3 regions of the Butyricicoccus sp. AM27-36 genome follow, and region 2 is predicted to be linked to each of the others. Evidence: predicted binding sites of a transcription regulator. Region 2 holds the regulator's gene; each other region holds the start of a gene.
What was found. Region 2 encodes Rex, which represses fermentation and respiration genes when NADH is low (regulators of the CRP and FNR family bind a similar motif). Its sites were predicted from a motif close to ATTGTTAANNNNTTAACAAT; they were not measured.
Positions count from the first base shown of each region.

Region 1 (4,217 bases), on a different contig from region 2:
AGCCTCCTGCAGGAATGCAGCGTACTTCTCTACGTCTACGTCGAGGTGGGTGCAGTCTGCGGTCAGACCGGTGTGCAGACGAGCTGCGCAGCGCGGGCCCAGGTCACGGCCAATGTTGGTAGCGGCGATCAGCAGGATCTCCGGCTTCTTAGCCATAACAGTGTCGCACAGAACCTTTGCGTATGCATCGGTGGTGTAGGTCTCGAGCAGGTCGCTCTCGCAAACCAGAACCTTGTCAGCGCCGTAAGCGCCCAGTTCCTTTGCCATCTTCTCGCCTACGCCCTTGCCGCCAAGCAGCAGGCCGCAAACTTCAGTGCCCATGTCGTCTGCCAGCTTGCGTGCCTCAGAGATCAGCTCGAGCACGGTCGGCTGCAGCTCGCCCTGGCGCTGCTCACAGAATACCCATACGCCGGAGAAATCGGCGAGGTTGGTGTTATTAAAATCAGCCATTGTTCTGTTCTCCTTTCAATCAGATAATATGCTTCTTCAGCAGTTCAGCCGCCAGAGTCTCACAGGTAGCCTTGTCAGCGCCCTCGAGCATCTTGCCCTGACCCTTCTGCGGGGGAGTGAAAGACTTGAAGATATTGGTGGGAGAACCCTTCAGACCAATGGTGGTCGGATCGATCAGCGGATCGTCCTTCAGGGTGTTGTAATCATATACGGAAACCGGAGCGGAGTAGCAGTCCATGATGCCGCCGAGGGACATGTAACGGGGCTCGTTCAGCTCCTTGATGCAGGTCAGCAGGCACGGGGTCTGGGTCTCGATGGTCATGTGGCCGTCCTCGAGCATACGCTTAACAACAACCTTGTCGCCATCCTTCTCGATGCCGGCAACGTAGGAAACCTGCGGGATGTCCAGCTTCTCAGCGATCTGAGAGCCAACCTGAGCGGTATCACCGTCGATAGCCTGACGGCCGCAGAATACGATGTCGTCCTTCTCCAGGCCAACCTTCTTAACAGCAGCAGCCAGGATCTGGGAAGTAGCAAAGGTATCGGAACCGCCGAACTCACGAGCGGAAACCAGAACGCCTTCATCAGCACCGCGAGCGATCAGCTCACGCAGCATGCCCTCTGCCGGGGGAGGACCCATGGTGATAACAACGACCTTGCAGCCGGTAGCGTCCTTCAGCTTCAGAGCAGCCTCTACAGCGTTCAGGTCGTCCGGGTTGGTGATGGTCTGCATGGATGCACGATTCAGGGTGCCATCGGGATTAACAGCAACCTTGCCGGAGGTATCCGGAACCTGCTTTACACAAACAATTGCCTTCATAGTTCAGTTTTCCTCCTTTTCTTAGCGCAGAACCTGACCAGCGATGACCATTCTCTGAACCTGAGAAGTGCCCTCGTAGATCTCGGTGATCTTAGCGTCACGCATCATGCGCTCCATCGGGTACTCACGGATGTAACCGTAGCCGCCGTAAATCTGTACGCACTTGGTGGTAACGTCCATTGCAACCTCAGAAGCGTACAGCTTAGCCATAGCAGCTTCCTTGGTGAACGGCAGACCAACATCGTGGTTGAATGCAGCACGGCGAACCAGCAGACGAGCAGCGTCGATCTGGGTTGCCATGTCAGCTACCATCCACTGCAGGCCCTGGAACTTGTCCAGAGTCTTGCCGAACTGTACGCGCTCCTTCATGTACTGGATAGCCTTATCCAGAGCGCCCTGCGCGATACCCAGTGCCTGAGAAGCGATACCGATACGGCCGCCGTCCAGGGTCATCATAGCGATCTTAAAGCCGCCGTTCTCCTTGCCCAGCAGACGGTCTGCCGGCAGATGAACGTCCTCAAAGATCAGCTCAGCGGTCTGAGAACCACGGATGCCCATCTTGTGCTCGATCTTGCCGATAGAGAAGCCCGGGTCGTCCTTGTCAACGATGAACGCAGAAATGCCCTTGTTGCCCTTGGTCTTGTCGGTCATAGCAAATACAACGTAGGTATCTGCACGGCCGCCGCCGGTGATGAACACCTTGGAGCCGTTCATGATGTAGGAGCCGTCCTCCTGCTTAACAGCCATGGTCTGCTGTGCAGCGGAGTCAGTACCTGCGTTCGGCTCGGTCAGGCCGAATGCACCGATCTTGGCGCCTTCCTTCGGCTCGATCAGCGGGCGCAGCCACTTTTCCTTCTGCTCCGGGGTGCCGAAAGCGTAAATCGGCCAAGCACCCAGGGTGCCGTGAGCGGACATGATGCCGCCGGTGGTACCGCATACGCGGCTCATCTCTTCGATAGCGATAGAATAGCAGATATAGTTACCGCCGGAGCCGCCGACTTCCTTCGGGAACTGAATGCCCATCAGGCCGTACTTCATCAGCTTCTGAACGGTTTCCTCCGGATAGCGCTCTTCCGCATCGATCTCAGCTGCGATCGGCTCTACTTCGTTCAGAGCGAACTCGCGGCACATCTTCTGGAACAGTGCTTCTTCTTTTGTAAGCCTAAAATCCATGCCATAAACCTCCCAAATAAATAAGTAATGCGGATACGCACAAAAACACAGCGCACACGGTCAGTGGCCGCAGCGCCGCGTCCAGCGATACCCTTGTTTGGAGCATGTCTATCTCTATTATATCGTCCGAAAACCATTTGTCAAGGATTTAACATTCTTTTTACTGATAAAATCCTGCCGCCAAATTTTGTGCGTTTCTTCCAATACTCGGCATAAATGAACGCAGATCGCACGCAAACCGCGCATTTTTCCGCCAACGCTTTCCTTTTTAAGAAAATTTCGGATTCCACCTCATATTTCCCGTTTCGAGTGCATATAAAAGAAAGAAATCACTATTTTCAGGAGGAACTGCCTATGTGTGGTATCGGCGGTTTTGTGGATTTTGAACGGGATGCACGCCGCGGCGGACCCATCCTGCACGGCATGAAGCGCACGCTCACGCCGCGCGGCCCGGATGCCGAAGGCACGTATTTTGACGAGGACACAGCGCTTATCCATCGGCGGCTGATCGTCATTGATCCGGAGGGCGGCAAGCAGCCAATGTGCTCTCCCGACAGGAATACTATCCTTATATATAACGGAGAGTTATATAACACACCGGAATTGCGTAGAGAACTTATGTCACGCGGGCACGAGTTTGTCGGACATTCGGACACTGAAGTGCTGCTGCACGCCTATCTCGAGTGGAAAACCGACGCATTTGCGCGGCTGAACGGCATTTTCGCCTTTGCCATCTGGGAGAAACGCGAGCGCCGACTGACGCTCTGCCGCGACCGACTGGGCGTGAAACCGCTGTTTTTCGCTCCCATCCGCAACGGTCTGACCTTCGGTTCGACCATTGACACCGTACTCTGCCATCCGGAGATCGAGCCTGCGCTCGACGAGGATGGTCTGCGCACGCTGCTGCTGCTCGGTCCGGCTCGCCCGCCGGAATCCGGTGTTTTTCGGCAGATTTTCTCCCTTATGCCCGGGCATTTTGCGATTCTTACGCCGGAAGCCTTCACCGATCACACCTACTGGAAGCTCGAGGCGCACGAGCATGAGGACGACCTGCCGACTACCATCGAGCGCACGCACACGCTCATCTGCGATGCCGCCCGGCGCCAGCTTGTCAGCGATGTGCCGCTGGCGTGCTTCCTCTCGGGCGGACTGGATTCGTCTATCCTGTCCATGCTGGCGGCGAAAGATTACGCGGCCCGCGGCGAAACGCTGCATACCTGGTCGGTGGATTATCGGGACAACGATAAATATTTTACAAAGAGTATATTTCAGCCAAACAGTGACGATTCGTATATCGATCAGATGGTGGATTTTCTCGGTACGCACCATCATCGCGTTGTGCTCGAACCGGAGGCACTGTGCGCGGCTCTGCTCCCCGCGACGGATGCGCGTGCGCTGCCCGGCATGGCGGATGTAGACTCCTCCCTGCTGCTGTTCTGTGCGGCCGTCAAGCGCGGTGGAACCACCGTTTGCCTGTCCGGCGAGTGCGCCGACGAGTTATTCGGCGGCTATCCGTGGTACCACCGTGAGGAAATTCTGTTTGAAGATACGTTTCCGTGGTCACGGTCGGTCGGTCTGCGTCTGGGTCTGCTCACACCGGATGCCGTTAGAAACGGCGAGGAATTTGTGCGCCAGCACTACCGCGACACCTGCGCCCGCGCACCCAGGCTGCCGTCCGATAACAAAAAAGCAGCCCGGATGCGTGAAATGTTCGTGCTCAATCTTGACTGGTTCATGGCAACCCTGCTCGACCGCAAGGACCGCATGAGCATGT
Region 1 covers NZ_QUJR01000016.1:105-4,321, forward strand. Annotated here, with positions in the region: partial or broken gene DW724_RS14660 (electron transfer flavoprotein subunit alpha/FixB family protein) at 1-450, opposite strand, end outside; gene acrB (acryloyl-CoA reductase electron transfer subunit gamma) at 470-1,270, opposite strand; gene DW724_RS14670 (acyl-CoA dehydrogenase) at 1,292-2,443, opposite strand; gene asnB (asparagine synthase (glutamine-hydrolyzing)) at 2,798-4,217, shown strand, end outside.
Region 1: DW724_RS14670 (acyl-CoA dehydrogenase) is a predicted target of Rex. The motif match lies at 2,580-2,599, and genes of this name have one in related genera.

Region 2 (4,217 bases):
TGCAAACCCTTGAGATACCGCCGTAAATCTGCTATACTGAATATATTATATAAAGATTTGTGAAGAGAAAAAGGAGGTGTCGGCTTGCCTATCAAGATAGCCGACAGTCTGCCGGCACGCGCCGTATTGGAAAGCGAAAACATTTTCGTTATGACCGAACACCGTGCCGCGACACAGGACATTCGTCCTCTTCGCATCGGTTTGCTCAACCTGATGCCATTGAAAATCATTACCGAAACCCAGATCCTGCGCTGTTTATCCAACACGCCGATCCAGATCGAGGTCGATCTGATCCAGACCGAAACGTACCATTCCAAAAATACGCCGGAGGATCATCTTCTCACCTTCTACAAGACGTTCGACGATATCCGCGACCAGAAATATGACGGTTTTATCATCACCGGTGCGCCGGTAGAGACCATGCCGTTTGAGGAAGTCGAATACTGGAAGGAACTGACCGAGATCATGGACTGGACTAAAACGCACGTTCATTCCACGCTGCACATCTGCTGGGGGGCGCAGGCCGGTCTGTATTATCACTACGGTATTCCGAAGTACATGCTGCCCGAAAAAATGTCCGGTATTTTCAAGCACCATGTTCTGCTGCCGAAGGAGCCGCTGCTGCGCGGCTTTGATGATATCTTCTGCGCACCGCACTCGCGCCACACCGAGGTGCGTGCCGCCGACATCCGCAAAAACGATCGTCTGACCATTCTCGCGGAGTCGCACGAAGCCGGTGTGCACATCGTAGAGGCAATGAACGGCCGTCAGATCTTTGTGCTGGGCCACGGCGAGTACGACGCCGACACGCTCAAAAAGGAGTATGAGCGTGATCTGGCTAAAGGCATGAACCCGGAGTTGCCGCGTCATTACTTCCGCAACGATGATCCCAACGAGGACGTACTGGTGACCTGGAAGGCACATGCCAACCTGTTTTACACGAACTGGGTCAACTACTATGTTTACCAGACCACGCCGTATTATCTGGACAAAATGTAAGCAAAAAGCCGCTCTCCGACCGGAGAACGGCTTTTTTGACGCACAGAAAAGGGAGCGCCCGCTCTGGCACTCCCTTTTTGTCATTCTTCTTCTCGTGCTTCGTCCGCCATGCCGACCAGATGGCACAGTGTCATCAGGCTGTCCGACAGATGCACGTTTTCGACCGGAACGCCCAGTCCCTCCAAATGAAGGTCCTCGCCGGTGAAATTCCACAGACCGCGGATACCGCGCTCTACCAGACCGTGTGCGATACGCGGAGCATCTCCGCGCGGAATGGTGAGCACCGCCACATCCGGCTTGTTGCGCTCAATAAACTCCGCAAGCGTATCCGCGCTGCGTACCTCATGGCCGCCAAAGCGCTGACCGATGAGCTGCGGATTTGCGTCAAACGCACACAGCAGCTCAAAGCCGCTGGCAGAAAAGTTAAAGTTATTAAGCAGTGCACGACCGAGGTTGCCGGCACCCAGCAGAATCGCCGTGCGGCCGGTCCGCAGACCCATGATCGCACCCAGCTCCTCCTGCAGTTTGTCGATATTATAGCCGTAGCCCTGCTGACCAAAGCCGCCGAAGCAGTTAAAGTCCTGACGAATCTGCGAAGCGGTCAGTCCCATGCGCTCTGCCAGTGCTTTGGAGGAGATACGCTGCTCCCCTTCAGCCTTCAGCTCACAAATATTCCGATAATAGCGAGGCAATCGCTGAATTACCGCTTTGGAAACCTCTTGCTTGCGTTCCACAGAACCTCTCCCTCTCTCAAATTCTATTCTCGTGTAAATTACAGCTTAGCGATGGTATCCAGCACATAGTCGGTAAATTCCTGCGCAGTTGCACCGGTATCACGACCGGTAACAACAACCTTGCGCTCCTCTACCATGCAGATATCAAGTGCGCGGTCGAGCTTCTTTGCCAGTTCGATTTCACCGATGTGCTCAAGCAGCATAACGGCTGCACGCAGTACGGAGGACGGATCCGCGTACTTTGCGCGGCCTTCCTGTACCATACGCGGCGCAGAGCCATGAATTGCCTCGAACATCGCATAGCGCTTGCCGATATTGGCAGAGCCTGCCGTACCGACACCGCCCTGAATCTCAGCGGCCTCGTCGGTGATGATGTCGCCGTACAGGTTCGGCAGTACAACGACCTTAAAGTCGCGGCGGCGCTTGTCGTCGAGCAGCTTTGCGGTCATGATGTCGATGTACCAGTCATCAAACTGTACTTCCGGATACTCCTTGGCTACCTTCTGGCAGGTATCGAGGAACTTGCCGTCGGTGGTTTTGATGATATTCGCCTTGGTGACGCAGGAAACGCGGTTCTTGCCGGTCTTGCGTGCATAGTCGAAGGCCAGACGAGCGATACGCTCGCAGCCCTGCGAGGTAGCTACGGTAAAGTCGATGAACAGATCGTCATCAATCTGTACGCCCTGAGAGCCGACAGCGTAGCCGCCCTCGGTGTTCTCGCGGTAGAACGTCCAGTCGATACCCAGCTCCGGCACCTTTACCGGGCGCACGTTGGCAAACAGGTCGAGAGCCTTGCGCATTGCAACGTTTGCGGACTCTACGTTCGGCCACGGATCGCCCTTGCGCGGGGTCGTGGTGGGGCCCTTCAGGATAACGTGGCACTTCTTCAGCTCTTCCATAACGTCGGGCGGGATAGCACAGCCGAGCTCGGCACGGCGCTCGATGGTCAGACCGTCGATCACGCGGAACTCTACCTTACCGGCCTTTACCTTGTCCGCCAGCAGAACCTCCAGCGCGTGCTGGGCCATGCCGGTGATCATCGGACCGATGCCGTCGCCGCCGCACACGCCGATGATCAGCTTGTCCAGCTTGGAGTAATCAATAAAATCGTCCTGCGCCTTCATATCCATGATACGCTTGCGCTGGCTCTCTACAACTGCCTCAAATTTATCCAGAACAGACTGGTCGATAGACATGGTTTTGTCCTCCTACACCATTGATATTATTTTAACAAAAGAAAATATGGCTGTCAAGTCCGACCGGAGAACCCGCCTGGCTCTCCGGTCGGCATAACGTCTTGACTTACTTGCTCTGCTGACGTGCGTACAGCAGCGTGCCGCCTGCAAGCAGTGCGTGACGCTGGCGCTCGGAAACCTCACAGTCGGCCTTGAAGGTCTTGCCGCCGCAAACAACGGTGACCTGCTTGCCGTTTTTCACTTCCTCGAGCACGTTCGGCAGAGAGATTTCATCCAGCAGATTGATTGCATCGTAGTCCGCCGGATCGGCAAAGGTCAGCGGGATGATACCGGAGTTGACCAGATTTGCCTTGTGAATTCGTGCGAAGGACTTGCACAGTACGGCCTTTACGCCCAGATACAGCGGAACGAGCGCTGCATGCTCACGGGACGAGCCCTGACCGTAGTTTGCGCCGCCGACAATCACGCCGCCGCCCTGCTCCTTGCAGCGGGACGGGAACTCCGGATCGACGTTGATAAAGCAGTAGTTGGAGTAGTACGGCACGTTCGAGCGGTACGGCAGCAGCTTTGCGCCGGCCGGCAGGATGTGGTCGGTGGTGATGTTGTCCTCAGTCTTGAGAACAACCTTGCCGGTGTAGGATGCCTCGAGCGCCTTGCCCAGCGGGAAGGGCTTGATGTTCGGGCCGCGAACGACCTCAACCTCAGCCGGATTCTCGGCCGGCTTTACGATCATGTTGTCGTTGATGGTGAAATGCTCAGGCATTTCGATCTGCGGCATCTCGCCGAGGGTACGCGGATCGGTCAGCACACCGGTCAGTGCAGACGCTGCTGCAACCTCCGGCGATACGAGGAAGATCTGTGCATCCTGGGTGCCGGAACGGCCCTCAAAGTTGCGGTTAAAGGTACGCAGCGATACGCCGCCGGACTCTGGCGACTGGCCCATGCCGATGCAGGGACCGCAGGCGCATTCGAGGATACGAGCGCCTGCAGAGATGATATCTGCCAGAGCGCCGTTCTGCGCCAGCATATTGAATACCTGCTTGGAGCCGGGGCTGATGGTCAGAGAAACCTCCGGGCTTACGGTCTTGCCCTTGAGGATGGAAGCAACCTTCATCATGTCGTAGTAAGACGAGTTGGTGCACGAACCGATGCAGCACTGGTTTACCTTGATCTCGCCGATCTCGGATACCTTTTTGACGTTATCCGGCATGTGCGGCATAGCTGCCAGCGGCTCGAGCGCGGACAGGTCTACGGTGTACTCCTCGTCATACTCTGCGTCCGGGTCGGA
Region 2 covers NZ_QUJR01000010.1:129,356-133,572, reverse strand. Annotated here, with positions in the region: gene metA (homoserine O-acetyltransferase MetA) at 85-999, shown strand; gene DW724_RS13235 (redox-sensing transcriptional repressor Rex) at 1,080-1,733, opposite strand; gene DW724_RS13230 (isocitrate/isopropylmalate family dehydrogenase) at 1,772-2,929, opposite strand; gene DW724_RS13225 (aconitate hydratase) at 3,036-4,217, opposite strand, start outside.

Region 3 (4,217 bases), on a different contig from region 2:
ATCCTCGGTAGCGAAGCACTGTGCGAAGCAGTTGCCCTCGAACTTCAGAGCGGAGTTCAGGTCGGTCTGCATGCCAACGTTTACAGCTTCCTTAACCAGAGAAACAGCGATCGGAGCCTGAGCAGCGATCTCCTCAGCCAGCTTTACAGCCTCGTCAAGCAGGTTCTCCAGCGGATATACGTAGTTAACCAGGCCCATGTCCAGAGCGTCCTGAGCGGTGTAGTTAGCGCGAGCGGTGTACAGCATTTCCTTAGCCTTGCCTGCGCCTACGAAGCGAGCCAGACGCTGGGTGCCGCCGCAGCCCGGGGTGATGCCCAGACCAACTTCAGGCTGACCGAAGGAAGCGTTCTCGGAAGCGAGACGGATGTCGCAGGACATAGCCAGCTCGCAGCCGCCGCCGAGGCAGAAGCCGTTGATGGCAGCAATAACCGGACGCTTGAAGTTCTCGATCTTCCAGCAAACGCGGTTGGACTCGTTGCCGAACAGCTTGCCTTCTGCACAGGTCTTGGTAGCCATCTCGGAGATGTCAGCGCCTGCAACGAAGGAGTTAACGGTCTTGCCCTTCTTGTTAACGGTGGAAGAACCGGTCAGAACTACTGCATAAACGTCATCCAGATCCTTAGCCAGCTCGTCGAATGCCTCTTCCAGCTGTGCGTACATGTCGGTGGACAGAGCGTTCATAGCCTTCATGTGCTCGATCTTAACGATCGCAACATGACCCTTTTTTTCGATTACTACGTCAGTCATTTTTAAGACTTCCTTTCAGAATATGTGCTATGAGCGTAAAACGCTCAAGGCTGACCTCTATTCGGAGGCCATCAAACATCCAAAGGATGTTTGCAGTCAAAATAGAACAGAAGCGAGCTTCTGTTCGTAAAAACCCGCGACATGCGCGTGGGTTTTTACACCCCGACCCAGCCGCCCTGGGCGGCGTCGTTCGGGTATCCAAAATCAGTTTCTACGGAACTGATTTTGGTATATAGGGGGCTTTTGAAGCCCCCTATAGCAAGACTTACTTGCAGAGCTCGTCGCGCTCAACGATGATAGCTTCGCCCATACCGCCGCCGATGCACATGGTAGCCAGACCGATGGTCAGGTCGCGCTTGATCATTTCGTGAATCAGGGTGGTGGTGATGCGGCAGCCGGCTGCACCGATCGGGTGACCCAGAGCGATTGCGCCGCCGTTTACGTTAACCTTGTCCATATCAAAGCCAAGCTCACGGTTAACAGCAGCAGCCTGTGCAGCAAATGCCTCGTTGGACTCGATCAGGTCGAGGTCAGCAACGGTCAGACCTGCGCGGGACAGAGCCTGACGGGTGGACTCGATCGGACCTACGCCCATGATGGACGGATCACAGCCTACAGAGCCCCAGGCACGAACCTTAGCCAGCGGCTTGAGACCGTTTGCCTTAACGAACTCCTCGGAAGCGATGATCATTGCAGCGCCTGCATCGTTGATGCCGGAAGCGTTGCCTGCGGTTACGGTGCCGTCCTTCTTGAATGCCGGGCGCAGCTTGCCGAGGATCTCCAGAGTGGTGTTCGGCTTTACATGCTCGTCGGTATCAAAGATAACGGTTTCCTTCTTCTTCTTAACTTCGATCGGAACGATCTCGTCCTTGAAGCGGCCGTTAGCGATGGCAGCAGCTGCCTTCTGCTGGGAAGCGAGAGCGATCTCGTCCTGCATCTCGCGGGTGATGCCGTACTTTTCAGCTACGTTTTCTGCAGTGATGCCCATGTGGTACTGGTTGAATACATCAAATACGCCGTCGTATACCATCATGTCGACCAGCTTCTTGTCGCCCATGCGAGCACCCCAACGGGTATCGCGGGAGATGTACGGAGCACCAGACATAGACTCGCAGCCGCCTACCAGCATCATCTTGTTCTCGCCGGAACGGATGATCTGGGTGCCGAGGGAGATGGCACGCATGGAGGAAGCGCAAACCTTGTTCAGGGTCATAGCCGGGGTGGTGATCGGCAGACCGGACTTCAGGCAAACCTGACGTGCTACGTTCTGGCCTACGCCGCCCTGCAGTACCTGACCGAACAGAACCTCGTCGATTGCTTCCTTGTCAACGCCTGCACGCTCGATAGCTGCCTTTGCAGCAGCGGTGCCAAGCTCGGAGGAGTGTACATCGCGGAGGGTGCCGCCGTAAGTGCCGATTGCGGTACGGGCAGCGGAACAGATGTAAACGTTCATTTAGCTGTTTCTCCTTTTCTACTGATGCGGCGAAAAAACTATGCCGCCGCATGGTGATGGAAACTCGATTTTTGAGTTCGTTAATATTTTATCAAACTATTCTGCAGAATGCAAGGGGAATTGGTCGATTCTGTAAAATTATATGAAAAGTCCAGTTCCCGTTTGCGTAATCTGCACAAATAGAATTGATTAGTCGTTAGCCAGACCCATCAGCTCGTCACGGAAGATGCGAGCGTCCATGGTCTTGATCTCGTCAGCCATCTTCGGAACGAAGTCCATCTGGTCGAGGATCTGGGTCTGCAGGTCGATGCCCGGAGCGATCTCGGTCAGGGTAACGCCTTCCGGACGCAGCTCGAATACGCAGCGCTCGGTGATGTACAGAACCGGCTGATGTACCTCGTTAGCGTAATCGCCGGAGAAGGTGATGTGCTCAACCTGCTTAACGAACTTCTTCTTAGCGCCTTCCTGGGTGATAACGAGCTTGCCGTCCTTGCACTCAGTCTTGAGGCCCTTTGCAGTGAAGGTGCCGCAGTAAACAACCTTCTTGGCGTTCTGGGTGATGTCGATGAAGCCGCCTGCACCTGCCAGACGGGTGCCGAACTTGGATACGTTCAGGTCGCCGTTCGGAGCAGTCTCAGCCAGGCCGAGGAATGCAACGTCAAGGCCGCCGCCCTGATAGAAGTCGAACTGTACGTTGTGCGGGATGATGCACTGTGCGTTAGCAGCAGCGCCGAACTGGGTGCCGCCGTACGGTACACCTGCGATGGAGCCTGCCTCAACGGTCAGGGTCATCTTGTCGGAGATGCCTTCTTCAGCAGCTACGTTAGCGATCTTCTCCGGTGCGCCGGTGCCGAGGTTTACGATAGCGTCCTGCGGCAGCTCCATAGCAGCGCGGCGGGCGATGATCTTCTTAGCGTCCATCGGGATCGGCGGGATAGCGTCAACCGGGATGCGGAACTCGCCGGTCAGCGCGCCGTCGTACGGCATGCCGAGGCACTGCATGTTCTCCTCCTCGGTGCCGACTACAACAGAGTCAACATAGATGCCCGGGATAGCAACCAGCTTCGGGTCCAGAGAACCGCCCTGAACGATCTTCTCAACCTGAACGATTACCTTGCCGCCGGAGTTCTTGCAGGCCTGAGCCATAGCAGTTACGTCCAGAGGACCGATCTCACGATGTACGGTGCAGTTGCCGTACTCATCGCAGTAGGAAGCACGCAGGAATACAACGTTGATCGGGAAGCCCTTGTACAGCAGGCGCTCCTGACCCTCGATGTTAACGATCTTTACCAGATCTTCCTTGGTAACGTCGTTCAGCTTGCCGCCGCCGTTGCGCGGGTCAGCGAAGGTCTTCAGGCCAACGTGAGTGATGGTGCCGATGTTGTGAGCAGCGATATCGCGGTACATGTGCGAGATAACGCCCTGCGGCAGGTTGTAAGCCTCGATCTTGTTGTTCAGAGCCAGCTCGCCGAGCTTCGGAGCACGGTCCCAGTGGCCGCCGATAACGCGCTTAACCATGCCTTCATGGCCGTAATGGTCACCGCCGGTGCCATCGCGGTGGCCCTGACCGGCTGCAAAGAACAGGGTCAGGTTCTGCGGGTGGCCGGTCTCAAGAAAACGCTTCTCGAGAGCCTTGGACAGGGTCTCCGGGCAAGCACAGGATACGAAACCGCCGGTAGCAATGGTATCGCCGTCCTGAACCTTCAGAGCAGCTTCCTCCGCGGTGATGATGCTTACTTTCTTCATGTTTATCAATCCTCCTGATAATAGTGCGACCGGTTTTACAGTGGTCACGCCTGCGACGTGAAAGACCTGATTCTATCTATCGCCTGCGGAATCTCATCCGCCGCGGCAACAACAACACGGTGCGCGGCTTCGATCTCCTCATAGAGATACGGACAGCCGGTGCAGCCGCGCAGGATCAGCAGTACGTCATATGGAACACCGTCCTCCGGATAGGAGAATGAGGCGGTATCCAGAAGGGCAGCGCAAATCGCCTTGTAGGCATCGCCGCGCT
Region 3 covers NZ_QUJR01000003.1:256,193-260,409, forward strand. Annotated here, with positions in the region: gene DW724_RS06480 (enoyl-CoA hydratase-related protein) at 1-747, opposite strand, end outside; gene DW724_RS06485 (acetyl-CoA C-acetyltransferase) at 1,013-2,200, opposite strand; gene DW724_RS06490 (acyl CoA:acetate/3-ketoacid CoA transferase) at 2,390-3,946, opposite strand; gene DW724_RS06495 (hypothetical protein) at 3,991-4,217, opposite strand, start outside.
Region 3: DW724_RS06485 (acetyl-CoA C-acetyltransferase) is a predicted target of Rex. The motif match lies at 2,277-2,296, and genes of this name have one in related genera.